Regions from separate parts of the Arthrobacter glycogeni genome, predicted to be linked through region 3. Evidence: riboswitches for the same ligand, from Rfam matches in the RefSeq annotation. Region 3 holds a riboswitch; each other region holds the start of a gene.
What was found. A riboswitch is a leader RNA that binds a small molecule or an ion and turns the genes downstream of it on or off. The one in region 3 is predicted to bind S-adenosylmethionine.

Region 1 (4,238 bases), on a different contig from region 3:
GCTCCGGTTCCGGGTCGAAGACACCGGCGCGAAACTGCTGGTCACCACCGATGGGCAGTACCGTCGCGGCCTGGCGGTGCCGGTCAAGGCCAACGCCGACGAGGCCGTGTCAGGGTCCACCAGCATCGAGCACGTCCTGGTGATCCGCCGCACTGGCAGTGACATCGAGTGGACCGAGGGCCGCGACGTCTGGTGGCATGACGCCGTCGGCGCCGCATCCCCGCACCACACCGCCGAGGCATTCGACGCCGAGACTCCCCTGTTCATCATGTACACCTCCGGGACCACCGGGAAACCCAAGGGCCTGGTGCACACCTCCGGCGGGTATCTCACCCAGGCGTCGTGGAGTTTCGATTACCTGTTCAGCCACCCCGACCCGGCCCGGCGGGACACCGACGTGCACTGGTGTACCGCCGACCTGGCCTGGGTCACCGCCCACACCTACGAGATCTACGGGCCGCTCGCCAACGGCGCCACCCAAGTAATCTTCGAGGGCACCCCCAACACACCCCACCCGGGACGGCACTTTGAGATCATCGAGCGCTACGGCGTGACCAGCTACTACACGGCGCCCACCCTGATCCGGTCACTGATGGGCTGGTTCCCGGACGGCGTACCGTCCGGTTACGACCTCTCCAGCATCCGGCTCCTCGGCACCGTTGGCGAGGCGACCAACCCTGAGGCCTGGCGCTGGTTCAGGGAGCACCTCGGATCCGGCACCGCGCCGGTGGTGGACACGTGGTGGCAGTCCGAAACCGGGGCCGCCATCCTGTCTCCCCGCCCCACCGATGCGTCGTTCAAACCGGGCTGCGCATCCCGCGCCCTCCCCGGCGTGAGTACCCGGATTGTCGACGACGACGGGCGCCCAGTCCCGCCCGGAGTGCAGGGCCTGATTGTGGTGGACCAGACCGGACCCGCCATGGCCCGGACCGTCTGGGGCGACCCGCAGCGGTACCTGGATTCCTACTGGCGGAAGTTCGCCGCCCAGGGCTGGTTCCTGGCCGGTGACGGCGCCCGGTACGACGACGACGGCGACACCTGGATCCTCGGCCGCATCGATGACGTGCTCAACGTGTCGGGTCACCGGCTCTCGACCATCGAGATTGAATCGGCGCTGGTGGCCCACCCATGGGTGGTCGAGGCCGGGGTGTGCCCGGTCGCCGACCCGCTGACCGGTCACGCGATCGCCGCGTTCGTCGTGCTGGCTGCATCACAAGGGGCAAGGGCCGAGGATGAGGTGGCCCGGATCCTGCGGGACCACGTCGGGACGGTGATCGGGCCGATCGCCAAGCCGGCCGCCGTCGTCGTCGTCGCTGACGTCCCGAAAACCCGGTCCGGGAAGATCATGCGCCGGCTGCTGACCCAGCTGTACGAGGGAACCACGCTCGGTGACACTACCTCGCTGCAGAATGAGGCCTGCGTGCCGGGAATCGCGGCGGTCCTGGCCGCGAGGGCAGCACCGTGACCCCGCCCCGCGCGCGGCCGGCGCCTCATCCTCCGGCCGTCCCGGAGACCTTCCACCCGGTTTCAGTGACCTTTATCGCCGTCCCGGGGTCAAAGTGGGCATCGGTGGCGAACATACCGCCCACCGATCTCCAGTTTGACCCCCGCGGTCCGGGTTGATCACCGATCCGAAGCTCGGGCGACCTCAAGGCCCTGCATCATGTGACTGAGGACGACACCTGCAACGCTGAGCAACATTCTTGGTCTACCGCGAAGGGGCTGCCACACTGGTGGTGACCATCCCGAGCGGTACGAGAGATCTGGCTCATTGACACCGCAGCAACCCTGGCCACTGCCCCGGCAGTGACATTAGGGTGCTAATGCCAGGCACGATGGAGGTTTTCATGGCTATTGATCTATCCCAACCCCTCAAGTTCGCCTACTGGGTTCCCAATGTGAGCGGCGGGCTGGTGGTGTCGACCATTGAGCAGCGCACCAGCTGGGACTTCGACTACAACAAAAAACTGGCGCGCATTGCAGAAAATGCCGGCTTCGAGTACGCCCTCTCGCAGACCCGGTACGCGGCGTCGTATGGCGCCGACAAGCAGCATGAGGCCACCTCATTCTCGCTGGCGTTGCTCGGCGCGACCGAAAAGCTGAAGGTGATCGCCGCCGTCCACCCGGGCATGTGGCAGCCCGGTGTCCTCGCGAAGTTCATTATCACCGCCGACCACATTTCCGGTGGTCGGGCGGCAGTGAATATCGTCTCGGGCTGGCTGAAGAGTGAGTTCACCGGGTTCGGGCTGCCGTGGCTGGAGCACGACGAACGGTACGTCCGCACCGAGGAGTTCATCAGGATTCTCCGCGGCCTCTGGACCGAGCAAAACTTCTCCCAGGCCGGGAAGTACTACAACATCACCGACTTCACCCTCAACCCGCCACCCGTTGACGTGCCGGGGCGGCCGCACCCGGAGATCTTTTTCGGCGGGAACTCGACGGCGGCACAGGCAACCGCAGGCCGGGTGGCCGACTGGTATTTCTCCAACGGGAAGGACCTCGAGGGGTTCAAGGAGAACGTCGCTGGCGTGCAGGCGTCAGCAGCCGAAGCCGGACGGCACCCGAGGTTCGGGCTCAACGGGTTTGTGATCGCCCGCGATACCGAGAAGGAGGCCCGCGAAACCCTCCGCGAGATTGTGGCCAAGGCGCACAAGCCGGCCGTCGAAGGGTTCCGCGACGCGGTCCAGGAGGCTGGCGCGTCCACCAAGGACGGCAAGGGCATGTGGGCCGACTCGTCCTTCGAGGACCTGATCCAGTACAACGACGGGTTCAAGACCCAGCTCATCGGGACGCCCGAGCAGATTGCCGAGCGCATCGTCGAGTACAAGAAGATCGGCGTGAACCTCATGCTGACCTGCTACCTGCACTTCCAGGAGGAAGTCGAAGCCTTCGGCAAAGACATCCTTCCCATTGTCCGCGAGCTCGAAGCGGACCTCGCCCGCAAAGAGGGCCTAGATTTCATTGTTGACGACCAGATTAAGGCAGGTGTCTGATGGCTGACCGCAGCTTCGGTTTCCGCACGCGCGCCCTCCACGCCGGAGGCACTCCTGACTCGGCCCATGGGGCCCGGGCGGTACCCATCTACCAGACGACGTCGTTCGTCTTCAAGGACACGGCCGACGCCGCCAACCTGTTTGCGCTGCAGAAGTACGGCAACATCTACTCGCGGATCGGCAACCCCACGGTCGCTGCGTTCGAGGAACGGATTGCGTCGCTGGAGGGCGGCATCGGGGCCGTGGCGACGGCGTCGGGCATGAGCGCCGAATTCATCACCTTCGCCGCGCTGTGCCAGGCGGGGGATCACATTGTCGCCGCGTCGCAGCTCTACGGCGGCACCGTCACCCAGCTTGACGTGACCCTCCGCCGGTTCGGCATTGACACCACGTTTGTGCCCGGCACCGACCCCGCTGACTATGCCGCGGCCATCCAGGACAACACGAAGGCCGTCTACGCCGAGGTGATCGCCAACCCGTCCGGCGAGATCGCCGATATTCAGGGGCTGGCAAAGATCGCCCACGACGCCGGGGTGCCGCTGATCATCGACTCGACCCTGAGCACCCCCTACCTGATCCGGCCGATCGAGCACGGCGCGGACATTGTGATCCACTCGGCCACCAAGTTCATCGGCGGGCACGGGACCACCCTGGGCGGCGTCGTCGTCGAGGCCGGTACCTTCAACTGGGGCAACGGCAAGTTCCCCACCATGACGGAGCCGGTGCCGTCCTACGGCAACATCCAGTGGTGGGCCAACTTCGGGGAGTACGGGTTCCTGACCAAGCTGCGCACCGAACAGCTGCGGGACATCGGCCCGTCCCTGTCCCCCATGTCCGCGTTCCAGCTGCTGCAGGGCGTCGAAACCCTGGCCCAGCGGATGGACGAGCACCTGGCCAACGCGCAGGCGGTCGCCGAGTGGCTCGAGAACGACCCGCGGGTTGAATACGTGAACTTCGCCGGGCTCCCCTCGCATCGTCATTTCGAGCGGGCAGCCAAATACCTGCCGCAGGGGCCGGGATCGGTCTTCAGCTTCGGGGTGAAGGGCGGCCGGGCGGCCGGGCAGAAGTTCATTGAATCACTACAGCTCGCCTCGCATCTGGCGAACGTCGGCGACGCACGCACCCTGGTCATCCACCCCGGCTCGACGACGCACCAGCAGCTCTCCGCCGAACAGCTGGTCACGGCCGGCATCCCGGAGGACCTGGTCAGGATTTCGATCGGGCTGGAGGACCTGGAAGATATTC
Region 2 (4,238 bases), on a different contig from region 3:
GGCTGCTCGGCGGCTGGTGGGTGGGGCGTTTCCGAAAGGGTCATTGGAGTATTCTGGCACGCACCGGCCGGCGGCACCCAGCGGGGGTAGCGGTCGGGGGTCGCGTTCGGTGACCGTCTGTTACAGGATAGGGGGATGAGCCGGAACCTATCCCCACCCGCGGAGTCCCATCCTGCGCAGAACACCACTCCCCACCCCTGGACGCGGTATGTGGCGTTGGGCGACTCCTTTACCGAGGGCATCGGGGACCCGAATCCCGGGAGCGTGGGCGGCAACCGGGGGTGGGCCGACCGGGTGGCCGAAGAACTCAGCAGGGGCCATGAGGATTTCGCCTACGCCAACCTCGCCGTCCGCGGCCGGTTGCTGCACGAAATTGTGGCTCAGCAGGTGGGGCCGGCGCTCGCGTTGAAACCGGATCTGATCACCATCTCGGCTGGCGGCAACGACCTGATCCGCCCGGGCGGCGACCCGGACCTGTTGGCGGCGCGCCTGGATGATGCCGTCGGGGCATTGCGTGCCGATCACGCGACCGTGGTGCTGTTCGCCGGCCCGGACGCCCGCGAGTCCGTGCTCGGCAACTTCCGGTCCAGGACCGCCATTTATAACGAGAACCTCAGGATCATTGCCGCTCACCACGACGCGCTGATCGCCGATATGTGGGCCCTGCGCCAGTTGGTGAACCCGCAGATGTGGGACGGCGACCGGCTGCACTTCTCGCCGCTGGGACACCACACCATCGCCATGATGGTGCTGGAAACCCTCGCCGTGCCCCACTCCCTGATGCCCCTTGAGCCGCAGCCGCTCCCCCCCAAGAGGTGGCGCGCGGCCCGGACGGAGGATCTGGTGTGGGCCAAGGTTTATTTCGTACCCTGGGTACTGCGCCGGTTGCGGCGCCAGTCCTCCGGGGACGGGATCCTGGCCAAACGCCCCGACGCTGCCCCCATTTTTGGTCCGGGGATACCGCCGGGCATCGGGGGCTAGGCTCCTACCCTGCCTGGATCACCGGCCACGACGATGGCGACCTCGCGTCAGGGCGCGGGATAGAAGGCCTCCCGCAGCCGTCCGCCGAGTTGCTGGATCTCGGTCAGGAAAGCGTCATGGCCGATCGGTGAGCTGATCATATGCACGGGTACCTCACCCGGCAGCGCCGCCGCCAGGACATGGGACTGGCTGGGGTAATACAACCGGTCCGAATCCACTGCGGCGATGAAGAACTCGGCGCTGGCTTGGCCGAGGGCGTCCTGCAGGGTGCCCCGGTCGCGGCTGGCGTCGTGACCCATGAGGGCTTCGGTGAGCAGGACGTAGCTGTTGGCGTCGAACCGTTCCGCGAGCTTGTCGGCCTGGTGATCCAGGTAGCTTTCCACCTGGTAGCGACCGCGGGCCGCAGGATCCGGCGAGCCGAAAGGCGTCTCCCTGCCCTGGGCGGCCCGGCCGAACCGGTGCTCCAATTCGGGTTCGGACCGGTAGGTGATGTGGGCGATGCGTCGCGCCAGACCCAGTCCGTCGACCGGCCCGGGGCCCGGGTAATAGTCACCGCCAGCGAAGCCGGGATCCAACCGGATGGATCGAAGCTGCGCCTGGGCAAAGGCAATTTGCTCGGCCGAGCTGGCCGCGGTGCAGGCAATCACCGCGCAGCGCTGGACCCGGTCTGGGTACTGGAGGGCCCACTCCAGTGCCCTGGCCCCGCCGAGTGATCCGCCGACTACCGAATGCCACTGCCCGATACCCAGGGCATCGGCGAGGAGCGCCTCAGCGCGGACCGAGTCCCTGACCGTGAGGTAGGGGAACCGTGAGCCCCAGGGGATGCCGTCGGGATCGGCGGTGGCCGGACCGGTGGACCCATAGCACCCGCCGAGCATATTGATGGACACGGCAAAATACCGGGTGGTGTCGATGGTTTTTCCGGGGCCGACCAGCTGGTCCCACCAGCCGTCCTCGGTCGAATCGCCCCGGGCGACGTGAGTGCTGCCGGTTAGCGCGTGCTGGATCAGGACGGCGTTGGATCCGTCGTCGTTGAGGGCGCCCCAGGTCTCGTAGGCGAGCGTCAGGTTGGGGAGGTGTCCCCCGGTTTCGCAGGTGAAGGCCCCGAGGCTGAGAGTGCGGAGGACGCCGTCGGGACACTCTCCAGGGATTGACTGGACGGCATGAAGTGCCCCTGGGCCGGGGTCCTGCTGCGTCGTGTGAATAGTTGCCACTGGTATTGCCCGCCTCGGAGTTAGCGCTTGCGCCTGACACCTTGCCCGCCGCCCGGTCGTCACCCGGGGCACCCCGCCGCGAAGGAGGGTTGCCGTCCAGCAAGCCGGGGCTTGGTGGAGCGGGCGTTCCGCTCCGTGCTGGCACTCGTGACCTGTTCCTAGATAACCCGAAAAGAACCTTCGGGCGCAAATATGTGAACCTCTGTGGCCCGAAGATAAGGTAAGGGTACCCTAAGTCGAGACACAGATCACAAAGTGCCAAACTAGGGCCATGCGCTTGGACCATGTCTCATATGCCTGTGAACCCGACGGCCTCGTAGCGACTGCTGGGAGGATTTCTGATGCCCTCGGCGTGGATCCCGTAAAGGGCGGTGTGCACCCCCGCTTCGGCACCAGGAACATGATCTTCCCGATGCTCAATGGCCAGTACCTGGAAGTGGTTGAAGTGCTGAATCACCCCGCCTCCGACAAAGCTCCCTTCGGGCAGGCGGTTCGAGCCCGTTCCGAAGCCGGTGGCGGATGGATGGGCTGGTGCGTCGCGGTAGACGATCTGGCCCCGTTTGAGCAGCGGCTGGGGCGGAGCGCCGTGCCAGGTAACCGCAAGTTCCCTGATGGGCAAGAACTGACCTGGCAGCAGATTGGGATCAAGGGGCTCATCGCCGACCCCCAGGTCCCCTATATGCTGCGGTGGGATGACGGTACCGAGGCACTTCATCCGTCGCAGGCGAAACCGGCGTCGGCCCGTCTCGATTCACTGACGATCGCAGGCTCCCCCGATCGGATCGCCGAGTGGCTGGGCACCCCCGCCACCGAGCCTCTTGATGGCGTTGCAGTGCACTGGGTGGCGCCGAATGGTACCCCCGGCATCATGTCGGTAACCTTCCAGACGGACAATGGCCTGGTGGAAATCTAGCCAGCTGTTTTTATCGGCCCGTCGAGGGTGCCGCGGGGTATGGTGCTACGCGCCGATTCCAATCGCCGGGCCGAAGAGGGCGAAGCCCACAAACCCGGCAATATCGAGGACAGCGTGGGCTATCACCAATGGCATCACCCGTTTGGTCTTCGTGTAGGCGTAGCCGAACACCACACCCATGATGAAGTTACCGATGAACGGCCCGAAGCCCTGGTACAGGTGATAGCTTCCTCGAAGTACGGCGCTCGTGACGATGATCACCGGAGTCGACCAGCCGAGGTGCTGCAGCCGGTGGAACAGGTAGCCCACTACAATGACTTCTTCAAGCACCGCGTAGCGCACCGCTGAAAGGATCAGGACGGGCACCGTCCACCAGTAGGCGTCGAGCGCAGCGGGTTCAATCGCCGTCGTGATTCCCAGCGCACGTCCCGCCGCATACACACCCAGCGTTCCGGCGCCGATCACAGTCGCAAGACCGAAGCCCAATCCGAAGTCGACCTTTGGTTTGCTGAAGGTGAATCCCAGGGTGCGGAACGCCGATTTGCCGGGCTCAGTGAGCAGGAACAGAACCAGAAAGACCGGGATCAGGGCGAAGAAGATGCCCAGCAGTTGGTAGGTCAAATCAAGATACTGGCGGTCATTGAGGACCGGGTTCAGCCGGGTGGTCTGCGCCGCGAGCGGTGCCTGGCTCAGTTTGTCCAGCAGGTTCACCACGGCGTACACGGCGGACTGTCCGAGGGACAGTCCCAGGACGATGGCGATCTCGGCGGTGATCCGCCGGCGCTGAACGGGTGCGGAGCGGTCGCCGGCGGGAGTGGCTGACGCTTTGGGTAGTTCGGTGGGCATGCCAGCCATCCTAGTGGGCGTACCTTGGGGCTAGTCGGCCCCCACCGCGGGCGCCACGATCACCGCTGTACCGTGCTCCTCGAAGGCCTGCAACTGCCCAGCGGTAATCCCCGAATCGGTGATCAGATTGCTGAAGGTGTAGCCGGTCATGGTGGCGAAGCGCCGGGTGCCGATCTTCGACGAATCGGCGACCACGTACGCGGTGGACGCCCGCCTCGCGACCATCGCGTTGACCGCAGCCTCGCCTTCGTCGCTGATCGTGGGCCCTACCACCGGATCCAGTC
Region 3 (4,238 bases):
TCGTCCAACCGCGCCGTAGCGGATTCTTCCGTTTCCGCCACAATGACCGTTGCCATCGCGAAGATCTTCACAGAGTCCCGCGCGCGACCCTGGGCAGCAAGCGCTGCACGAATGCCGTCCACCCATTTGCGTGTCAGCTCGGTGGAGTAGCCGCTGAAGAAGATCGCCTCGGCGTGGTTCGCAGCAAAGGCCTGTCCCCGGGGCGAAGCTCCGGCTTGAAACAACAAGGGCGTGCGCTGAGGTGATGGCTCGGTGAGGGCAGGCCCAGGAACGGTGAAATGTTCACCCATGTGGCCGATGCCTCGCACCTTCGCGGGGTCAACAAAGACGTTGGCTGCCTTGTCTGCCCTGACCGCATCATCATCAGCCGAGCCTTCCCACAGCTTGTAGACCACGTCCATGTACTCCTCAGCGCGGTCATACCGTTGGTCGTGCGGAATTTGTTCGGTGAATCCAAGATTCTGGGCGGCGGAGTCCTGATAGGACGTGACGATGTTCCATGCCACCCGCCCGTTGGTGAGATGGTCGAGGGTGCTGAATTTTCGCGCCAACAGGTAGGGCTGTTCGTAGGTGAGGGATGCGGTGACTCCGAAGCCGATGTGGCTGGTGGCCGCCGCCAAAGCGCTCACGATCAGCAGTGGGTCCAGCATCGGGTATTGCACTCCGCCACGAACAGCTTCATCAGCGTTCCCGGCGTAGATGTCATACTGTCCCAGAATATCGGCGAAGAAGATGCCGTGGAAGCCTCCCTCTTCCAGCGTCGTAGCCAGGGAGGTCCAATAGGTGAGCTCGTTGTACCGGCGGCTTTGATCCTCAGGATGTCTCCACAGACCAGGCGACTGGTGAACTGGGACTAGCATTTCAAAGGCGTTGAGCAGGATGGACTTCGTCACTGTTCTCCTAGAAAGTATCGGGGGTTGACTTGTCTTTGGCGTAAGCACGGGCCGGGTCCTTCGCGGCAAAGGCGGCAATAGCGGACAGCGCCGCCAGCAGGGTCAGATACCCGCAGATCAGCCAGGGCTGACCGCCACCACCATTGAGGAGAGCCGCCGCGATGAACGGCGTGAGACCTCCTGAGAGGACTGTGCCCACCTGATAGCCGAACGACACTCCGCTGTAGCGCAGATGCAACGGGAACTGCTCCGCAAACCACGCCGCCTGCGGGCCATAAATAGAATCGTGCAGGACGTTCATTCCCAGAATCATCACCAGCGGCAGCAGGACGAGCGGTCCATGATCGAGGAACCAGAACAGCGGCCACACAAAAATGCCGATACCAATCGTGCCCGCTATGGCGATGGGCCGCCTGCCGTAACGGTCGGAGAGCCACCCCCAGAACGGACCCGAGATCAGTCCTACCGCGGAGCCGACCAGGACCGCGGTCAGTCCCGACGTCGTATCGTCCCGGCGGGAACTGATGTATCCGAGGAGGTACACGGTGAGCACCACAAACAGTGCCGGTTGAGCCAGCCGGAGACCAATAGCCACCAGCAGGCTACGACGGTGATATCTCAGCACCTCGGCAATGGGGGCCTTCGCGGTGTTGTTCTCCGCCGTGAGCTGCTGAAACTGGGGTGCGTCCTCAACACCAAGCCGGATGACCAACCCAATGATCACCAGTACAGCGCTGGCCAGGAAAGGGATCCGCCATCCGAAGGATTGAAACTGCTCGGCAGTCATGGCCAGCTGGGTGAGGGCGAAGGCGCTGGTGGCCAGCAGCATGCCCGCGGCGGAACCGACCTGGGTGAAGCTGCCGAAGAACCCGCGGAGGTGTCGTGGAGCGTGTTCGACCGAGAGCAGGGCCGAGCCTCCCCATTCGGCGCCGGCCGATAGCCCTTGCAAGAGGCGGAGCGCCACCAGCCCGACGACGGCGAAGCTGCCAATACTGTCGTAGTTGGGTAGGAGACCAATGCCCGTTGAGGCAACTCCCATGGTGAGCAGGGACGCCACCAGCAGGGCTTTGCGCCCGATCCGGTCACCGAGATGGCCTGCCAGGATCCCGCCCACCGGTCGCGCGAAGAAGCCCACGGCGAAGGTGGCGAATGATGCCAGGACGCCAGCGAGTGCCGAGGACTGCGGGAAGAACTGGGTGTTGAAAATCAGCGCCGCGGCCGTTCCATACAGGTAGAAGTCGTACCACTCGATGGTGGTGCCAACAAAGGCGGAACTGAGGACACGCTTCTTGTCACGGATGCGGATTGCGGGTGTGGGCACCGCAACGGATTCGACGACGGACATGGAACAACCCCTTGCACATCAGGCGCAACCGGTTCAGCGACGCCATACTTGCCCGTGCGGTTCCGCATCGGGCCGAATCATCACCTGGGGCACCCCGCTACAGCGGGAGGGTTGCCGCCCGACAAACCAGGGTTTTGCGTCGGGGCTCTTGATTCTGCTTTCGAGACTATGGTCTGACGCCGCTGCTGCTAAAGCTGATGACGCCACATGACCAGACCTACGGCCGCGGACCGTGCAGTTGACCGTACTGCGGCGGCCCGTCAACCGCGTCGGGTGAGGGGAGACAGCTGGTGAACAGAAAGGCGATGGCGAACGCCCACAATCCGGCGCCCCACCCCACATCGCTGCGGAGGACGTTGTCTGTTCCTCCCGAGGTCACCACGGCAGCAACGATCCCCACAAAGAGTCCCGCCGAGACGCCCAGCACCAGCCCACGTCCCAGGCGTCGCAGGAGACGGCGAACGAGATCCCGATGCACGAACGCCATTTCCCACTCCTCGGAACAGTCTCAGTCAGCTGCGCAAACGCGCGCTTTTTTGTTAGCCTAGCTCGGCCACGCGGATCAGGACCTTGCCAGTGACGCCATCCTCGACGGCGTCGTGCGCGGCCGCTGTTTCCTCGAGCGGGAACCAGATGAGCGGGAGCCCCGCCGACTCCCCCACCGGCAGCGCGCCAGCCCGCAGCGCAGCGGTAATGTCCTCGGCGGCGGCGTGCAGGGCAAAGGATCCCACCGTGTACAGGAGCAGACCCTGCCAGCGGACGTTCTTCGCAAAGCTCGCAACAATCGGGGTGGTGAAATCGTCCCCATTGTTGTTTGCGTAGTAGGCGATGCTCCCGTGGTTGGCGAGCACCTCGACGTCGAGCCTAGCGTTCTGGGCCGGAGCCACCTCCACCACCTGGTCGACGCCATCGGGTGCAATCCCGAGGATGCGGTCTGCCAGTGAGTCATCGGGGTACCGGAGAACGTGATGCGCGCCGGCGGCGGAGGCAAGCTCTGCCTTCGAGTCACTGCTGACCGTCGCGATGACTGTCGCACCCGCCCAGACAGCCAACTGGATCGCTGCATGACCCACCGCACCCGCTCCACCCTGGACAAGAACCACGCGGCCCGCAAGGGCGCCCGGTGCGAGCCGGGATGGACCGTGCTCGTGAACGGTCAGCGCCCGGTGCGCCGTCATCGCCGGAACACCGAGGCTGGCGGCGACGTCAAAATCGATGCCTTCCGGTAGTTTTACGACCCGGTCAGCCGGAAGGACGGCAAACTCCTGGGCGGTCCCGGTCGGCCGCCCGTGGGCCGCAAGGTACACCCATACCCGGTCGCCGACCTCTGCGTCCGTCACGCCCTCACCCAGCGCATCCACTATCCCGGCACCGTCCTGGTTCGGGACCAGCTCCGCGAAGGCCACATCCCCGGCGGAGCGCGCCTTCCAGTCGGTGGGATTCACGCCCGAGGCGGCGATGCGAACCCGCACTTCTCCCGGACCGGGAGCAGCGACGTCGCGGTCGGCGAGGGAGAGAACGGTTGAGGGGCCAGTGTGGGAGTAAACGATTGCTTTCATGGCTGATGGAACGGGCTGGCCCCACGCACTATTCCCGGGACGTCGGGGACCTAAGGCGCGAGCTAGGGGTGGCGTTTGCCCCAGGCCAGCTCGATCAGCGCCGAAATGAACACCACCAGCGCCGCTGCGGCGGGCCAGATAGCTGCCGCGCCCAGCGAGTGCAGCACAAACTCGGGATCGGCCCCGAACATCATGCCCAGCCACTGTCCGACGACGACGGCGAGCACCGACCCGATCAATGACCCGCCCACGGCTGCGCCGATCCGCTGCCAGGCCCCAGCCAGGTCCATCCGCTGAACCAGGAGCCATCCCACCACAATGCCGACCACCAGCTGGAGACCGCCCAGCGTAAGATCGCGCAGCAGGCCAGCCTCTTCGGGGACTGGGTCGCCGTAGAGTCCGCCGCCGGGCGCTGCGAACCACCAGACAGCTCCCATCAGG
Region 4 (4,238 bases), on a different contig from region 3:
CATCATTATGGGACTGAACCTGGTGGGAGCGTCCCCAATTATCGCTGTCGATCTGAGTGAGGAGAAACTTGCGATAGCGAAACGGTTCGGGGCCACTCATACGGTGATCGCGGGTTCGGGTACCGAGCAAGTGATCCGTGAGATCACCGGTGGGGGAGCGGACTATGCGTTCGAGGCGATTGGCCGGAAAGAAACAATTGAATCGCTGCCCGGGCTGCTCGTGCGAGGGGGCACTGCCGTCCTGGTTGGTCTGCCCCCGGCCGATGAGACGGTCAGTTTCGATGGGCTGGCCTTGGCTGAAGGCGGGCTCCGGATCGTCGGATCCAATTATGGGTCGACTGTCCCCGGGCGTGACTTCCCCCGGCTGGCCGAACTGTACCTGGCCGGAAAGCTCCCAGTGGACGAGCTGATCTCAAACCGTATCGGTCTGGACGACGTCAACGAAGCATTCGATGCGATGCGTCGTGGGGAGCGGGCACGCAGTGTCATAGTGTTTTAGCCTCCTCCCAACCACAAAGGAAGTCGATGGTCAGGCCCAGCACCCGAATCCTCACTCGCGGAAAAATTTTCCGGGCAGCCTTGGAACGGTTCGATGAGAACCGGGAGTTTTCGATACCCTTGCTGGCCAAACGGCTCGGTGTTAGTCCTTCCTCTCTCTACCACCATGTGAAGGGAGGAAGGACTGAGATCCTTGAGGGCATTCGTGCTCTCATCAGTCAGGATGCGCATGACCGGGGGGACTTCCCCCGCGGCGGTGGGAGCTGGCAAGAACAGACGCGCCGCTGGGCGATCAACTATCGCCACGCCATGGGACTTCACCCCATGGTCATTCCAGCTCTCGTTGGCGAATCAGTTGACGACGAGCCAACGTTGGAAATTTATGAAGCTCTGGCTCAGATCCTTGAGACGGCTGGGTTCCGCGAAGGACTCCTGCTGGACGCGCTGTCCGTCGTGGACCTGCTCGTTCTTGGCTCCGCGATTGACGCAGCCTCCCCTGAACCGCCCTGGGAACCATCAGAACACGACCACCCCGCCCTGTCCCGGGCATTGGCGGCTCGCGCGGATATCGGGCGTCAGGATAGCGCTTTCACCCTCGGGCTCGATGCGGTCGTCACCGAACTGGAACGAAAGCTCAACACCCCAACCCCCTCCGCCGGGTAGTTACTTCCGACGACTCACAGGCGCTTTGATGGCGGATCCACCCGATCTCACACCTCGGCGACCCGGTCAATGAACGGAATGGGCTTGACAAGGCATTTTATGACGATCCATAACGCCAAGGTTTTGACCCGACAAAATTTCTGCTTTAGCGTGATCTCAGAATCAAGAGTTCAACCAACGGCTCCCTGGCCGGTTGAACAGCAACCCTCTCCCGTAGTGGGGTGCTTCAGGTGAAGATTCGGCCACCGGAACAAATCCCCGGACGGCAAGTACGGCGTACCCGGTACCGACCCTCATTCAGGGCTCGTAGTGGCTACCGCCCGCGATCTTGAAGCGAGCCAGCATGTAACCTCTGAGCCACCTCCACCCGAATGTCGTTGCAGTTCTCGCAGCACTTCGCACACCTTCTTATCTGCCGACCCAGCGGCCGCGCCCATCCAATATCCCCGGCCGGCTGGACTCCACTCAAAGGAAATCATTATGAAATCCCGCAAACTCCTCACCATCGCCATCGTCCCCTTTCTCGTCTTCACCGTAGCGTGCGGCGCTGCAGAGGGCTCCGAGTCCGGCAATGAGAGCATCAAACTCGGCGTCGTCGGCGCCAGCGACCCGGAGTGGGGCCTGCTGACCGAGGCCGCCGCCGAGGAAGGCATCGACCTTGAGGTCATCGACTTCGCCGAATACACGCAACCCAACCCCGCGCTGAGCGAAAGCGAACTGGACCTGAACCAGTTCCAGCACCTGGTATATCTGGCCCGCTACAACGTCTCCAGCGGTGAAGAACTCGCCCCGATCGGCTCGACCGCCATCTACCCGCTCGGCCTGTACTCCACCCAGTACGGGTCGGTGGAGGAAATACCCGAAGGCTCAACGGTCGCCGTCCCCAACGACGAGAGTAACCTCGCCCGCGGTCTGCTGGTGCTCCAGTCCGCGGGGCTGGTGGTGCTCGACGACGGTGGCAGCGCTTTCTCCACAATCGACGACATCGACGAGGAGGCCTCCAAGGTCACCGTCACCACCCTCGAAGCCTCACTGACGCCCACATCGCTGCCCGACGTCGCGGCCGCCATCATCAACAACGACTTCGTGCAGGATGCTGGCCTGAACTTCGAGGATGCCATTGCCCAGGATGATCCGGCCGATCCGGCAGCCGCCGCGTACGTGAATGTGTTCGCAGCCCGCGCCGGCGAGGAAACCAACGAGACCTATCAGAAGCTCGTCAGTATCTACCAGGAAAACCAAGAGGTGCAGGACGCCGTTCAGGAGACCTCGGGTGGGACCGCCGAGTTCCTCCAGGTCACCCCCGAGGAGCTGCAGACGACCCTCGGCACCGTCGAGGAAGACACCCGCGCCCAAGGCTAATTAGCCCTCTCTCTCCTGTGGCCGGCCGGTGATCCCGGCCGGCCACAGGGTCTTTCACCAAGGAACTTCATGCCTCTCATTTCACTGCAGGGCGTCACCAAAAGCTTCCCGCCGGGCCGCCGCGGCGACGCCCCGGTACACGCCATCGACAATGTCAGCCTTGACATCGAGGCCGGGGAAATCTACGGGATCATCGGCTACTCCGGTGCGGGTAAAAGCACCCTGGTCCGCCTGATCAACGCCCTCGAAAAGGCCACCAGCGGAACCATCATCGTCGACGGTCAACAGGTCACCAACGTCCCGGATAGACAGCTCCGCAAGCTGCGTCTCGACATCGGGATGATCTTCCAGCAGTTCAACCTGTTCAACGCCAAAACGGTCTGGAACAACGTCGCCTACCCCCTGCGCGTCGCAGGGAAGAGCCGCGACGAGATCCGGGCGCGCGTCACTGAACTCCTCGACTTCGTAGGGCTGGCAGACAAGGCCTCCAACTACCCTGAACAGTTGTCCGGGGGCCAGAAACAGCGGGTCGGCATCGCCCGGGCGCTGGCCACCTCACCGAAAATCCTGCTCGCCGATGAGGCGACGTCGGCCCTGGATCCCGAAACCACCCACGAAGTGCTCCGGTTGCTGCGCCGGGTCAACGAGGAACTGGGCATTACCATTGTGGTGATCACCCACGAAATGGACGTGATCCAGACCCTCGCCACGAAGGTGGCGGTGATGGACAGCGGCCGGATCGTGGAGCAGGGTGACGTGTTCGACGTCTTCTCCACCCCTCGCGAAGCCTCCTCGCAACGGTTCGTCGCCACCGTGGTGCGGGGGATCCCCTCACCCGACGAACTCGCGGTCCTGCAGGAACGACATCTCGGCCGGATTGTCACCTTCTCCTTCCGCGACGGCGACTCCTCCCAGGCCTCCGTCTTCCTCGAACTGGCCGCTGCCGGCGTCGAGTTCGAACTGATCTACGGCGGTATCAACGACATTCGGGGCCGGGCGTTCGGCCATCTCACCCTCGCACTCACCGGGCCCGACGGCGCCATTGACGCGGCGCTCACCGGGCTGGCCGGACGTATCACTGTGAAGGAGCTCAGCTGATGGATTCGCTCATCACCCTCACCCCGGAACTGTGGGAGGCCACCTACGAAACCCTCTACATTGTTGGGTTCAGCCTGCTCTTTGGCGGGTTCGGCGGGCTCCTGCTCGGCATCGGCCTTTACACCACACGGGCCGGCAGTATTCTCGGTAACAGCGCCGTGTTCAGCACCCTGAACATCATCGTCAACATCTTCAGGCCCATCCCCTTCATCATCTTCCTCGCCGCCGCGCAGCCCCTGGCCCGGGCGGTCACCGGAACCGGGATCGGCAACAGTGCAATCATCTTCACCCTGTCCCTGGCCGCTGCGTTCGGGATCAGCCGCATCGTCGAACAAAACCTACTGACCGTCCAGCCCGGGGTTATTGAGGCGGCACGGTCCGTCGGAGCCGGACGCCTCCGCATCATCCTGACCATCCTCATCCCCGAGGCGCTTGGGCCGCTGATTCTCGGCTACACGTTCATCTTCGTGGCACTGGTCGACATGTCGGCGGTCGCCGGTTATGTGGGCGGCGGCGGGTTGGGCAACTTTGCTATCCAGTACGGCTACCGGCAGTTCAACCCGTGGGTCACGTGGGCTGCGGTGATCGTAATCATCCTGCTGGTCCAGGCGGTGCAG

Region 1: it holds a riboswitch for S-adenosylmethionine, as region 3 does, so the genes downstream of both, sfnG (dimethylsulfone monooxygenase SfnG) here and ACX80G_RS16635 (MFS transporter) in region 3, are expected to answer to the same signal.
Region 2: it holds a riboswitch for S-adenosylmethionine, as region 3 does, so the genes downstream of both, metX (homoserine O-acetyltransferase MetX) here and ACX80G_RS16635 (MFS transporter) in region 3, are expected to answer to the same signal.
Region 4: it holds a riboswitch for S-adenosylmethionine, as region 3 does, so the genes downstream of both, ACX80G_RS06200 (MetQ/NlpA family ABC transporter substrate-binding protein) here and ACX80G_RS16635 (MFS transporter) in region 3, are expected to answer to the same signal.

Annotation. Positions count from the first base shown of each region.
Region 1 is NZ_JBTNDV010000003.1:139,112-143,349, forward strand. It holds gene acs (acetate--CoA ligase) at 1-1,465, shown strand, start outside; SAM riboswitch class I at 1,738-1,842, shown strand; gene sfnG (dimethylsulfone monooxygenase SfnG) at 1,848-2,993, shown strand; gene ACX80G_RS04500 (O-acetylhomoserine aminocarboxypropyltransferase/cysteine synthase family protein) at 2,993-4,238, shown strand, end outside.
Region 2 is NZ_JBTNDV010000010.1:120,077-124,314, reverse strand. It holds gene ACX80G_RS12050 (alpha/beta hydrolase) at 1-44, opposite strand, end outside; gene ACX80G_RS12045 (SGNH/GDSL hydrolase family protein) at 136-981, shown strand; gene metX (homoserine O-acetyltransferase MetX) at 1,029-2,132, opposite strand; SAM riboswitch class IV at 2,214-2,348, opposite strand; gene ACX80G_RS12035 (VOC family protein) at 2,467-3,108, shown strand; gene ACX80G_RS12030 (CPBP family intramembrane glutamic endopeptidase) at 3,154-3,954, opposite strand; gene ACX80G_RS12025 (DeoR/GlpR family DNA-binding transcription regulator) at 3,985-4,238, opposite strand, start outside.
Region 3 is NZ_JBTNDV010000020.1:40,595-44,832, reverse strand. It holds gene ACX80G_RS16640 (LLM class flavin-dependent oxidoreductase) at 1-893, opposite strand, end outside; gene ACX80G_RS16635 (MFS transporter) at 901-2,238, opposite strand; SAM riboswitch class IV at 2,278-2,392, opposite strand; gene ACX80G_RS16630 (hypothetical protein) at 2,456-2,725, opposite strand; gene ACX80G_RS16625 (NADPH:quinone reductase) at 2,778-3,797, opposite strand; gene ACX80G_RS16620 (hypothetical protein) at 3,860-4,238, opposite strand, start outside.
Region 4 is NZ_JBTNDV010000004.1:150,921-155,158, reverse strand. It holds gene ACX80G_RS06210 (alcohol dehydrogenase catalytic domain-containing protein) at 1-499, shown strand, start outside; gene ACX80G_RS06205 (TetR/AcrR family transcriptional regulator) at 526-1,161, shown strand; SAM riboswitch class IV at 1,322-1,439, shown strand; gene ACX80G_RS06200 (MetQ/NlpA family ABC transporter substrate-binding protein) at 1,642-2,523, shown strand; gene ACX80G_RS06195 (methionine ABC transporter ATP-binding protein) at 2,593-3,621, shown strand; gene ACX80G_RS06190 (methionine ABC transporter permease) at 3,621-4,238, shown strand, end outside.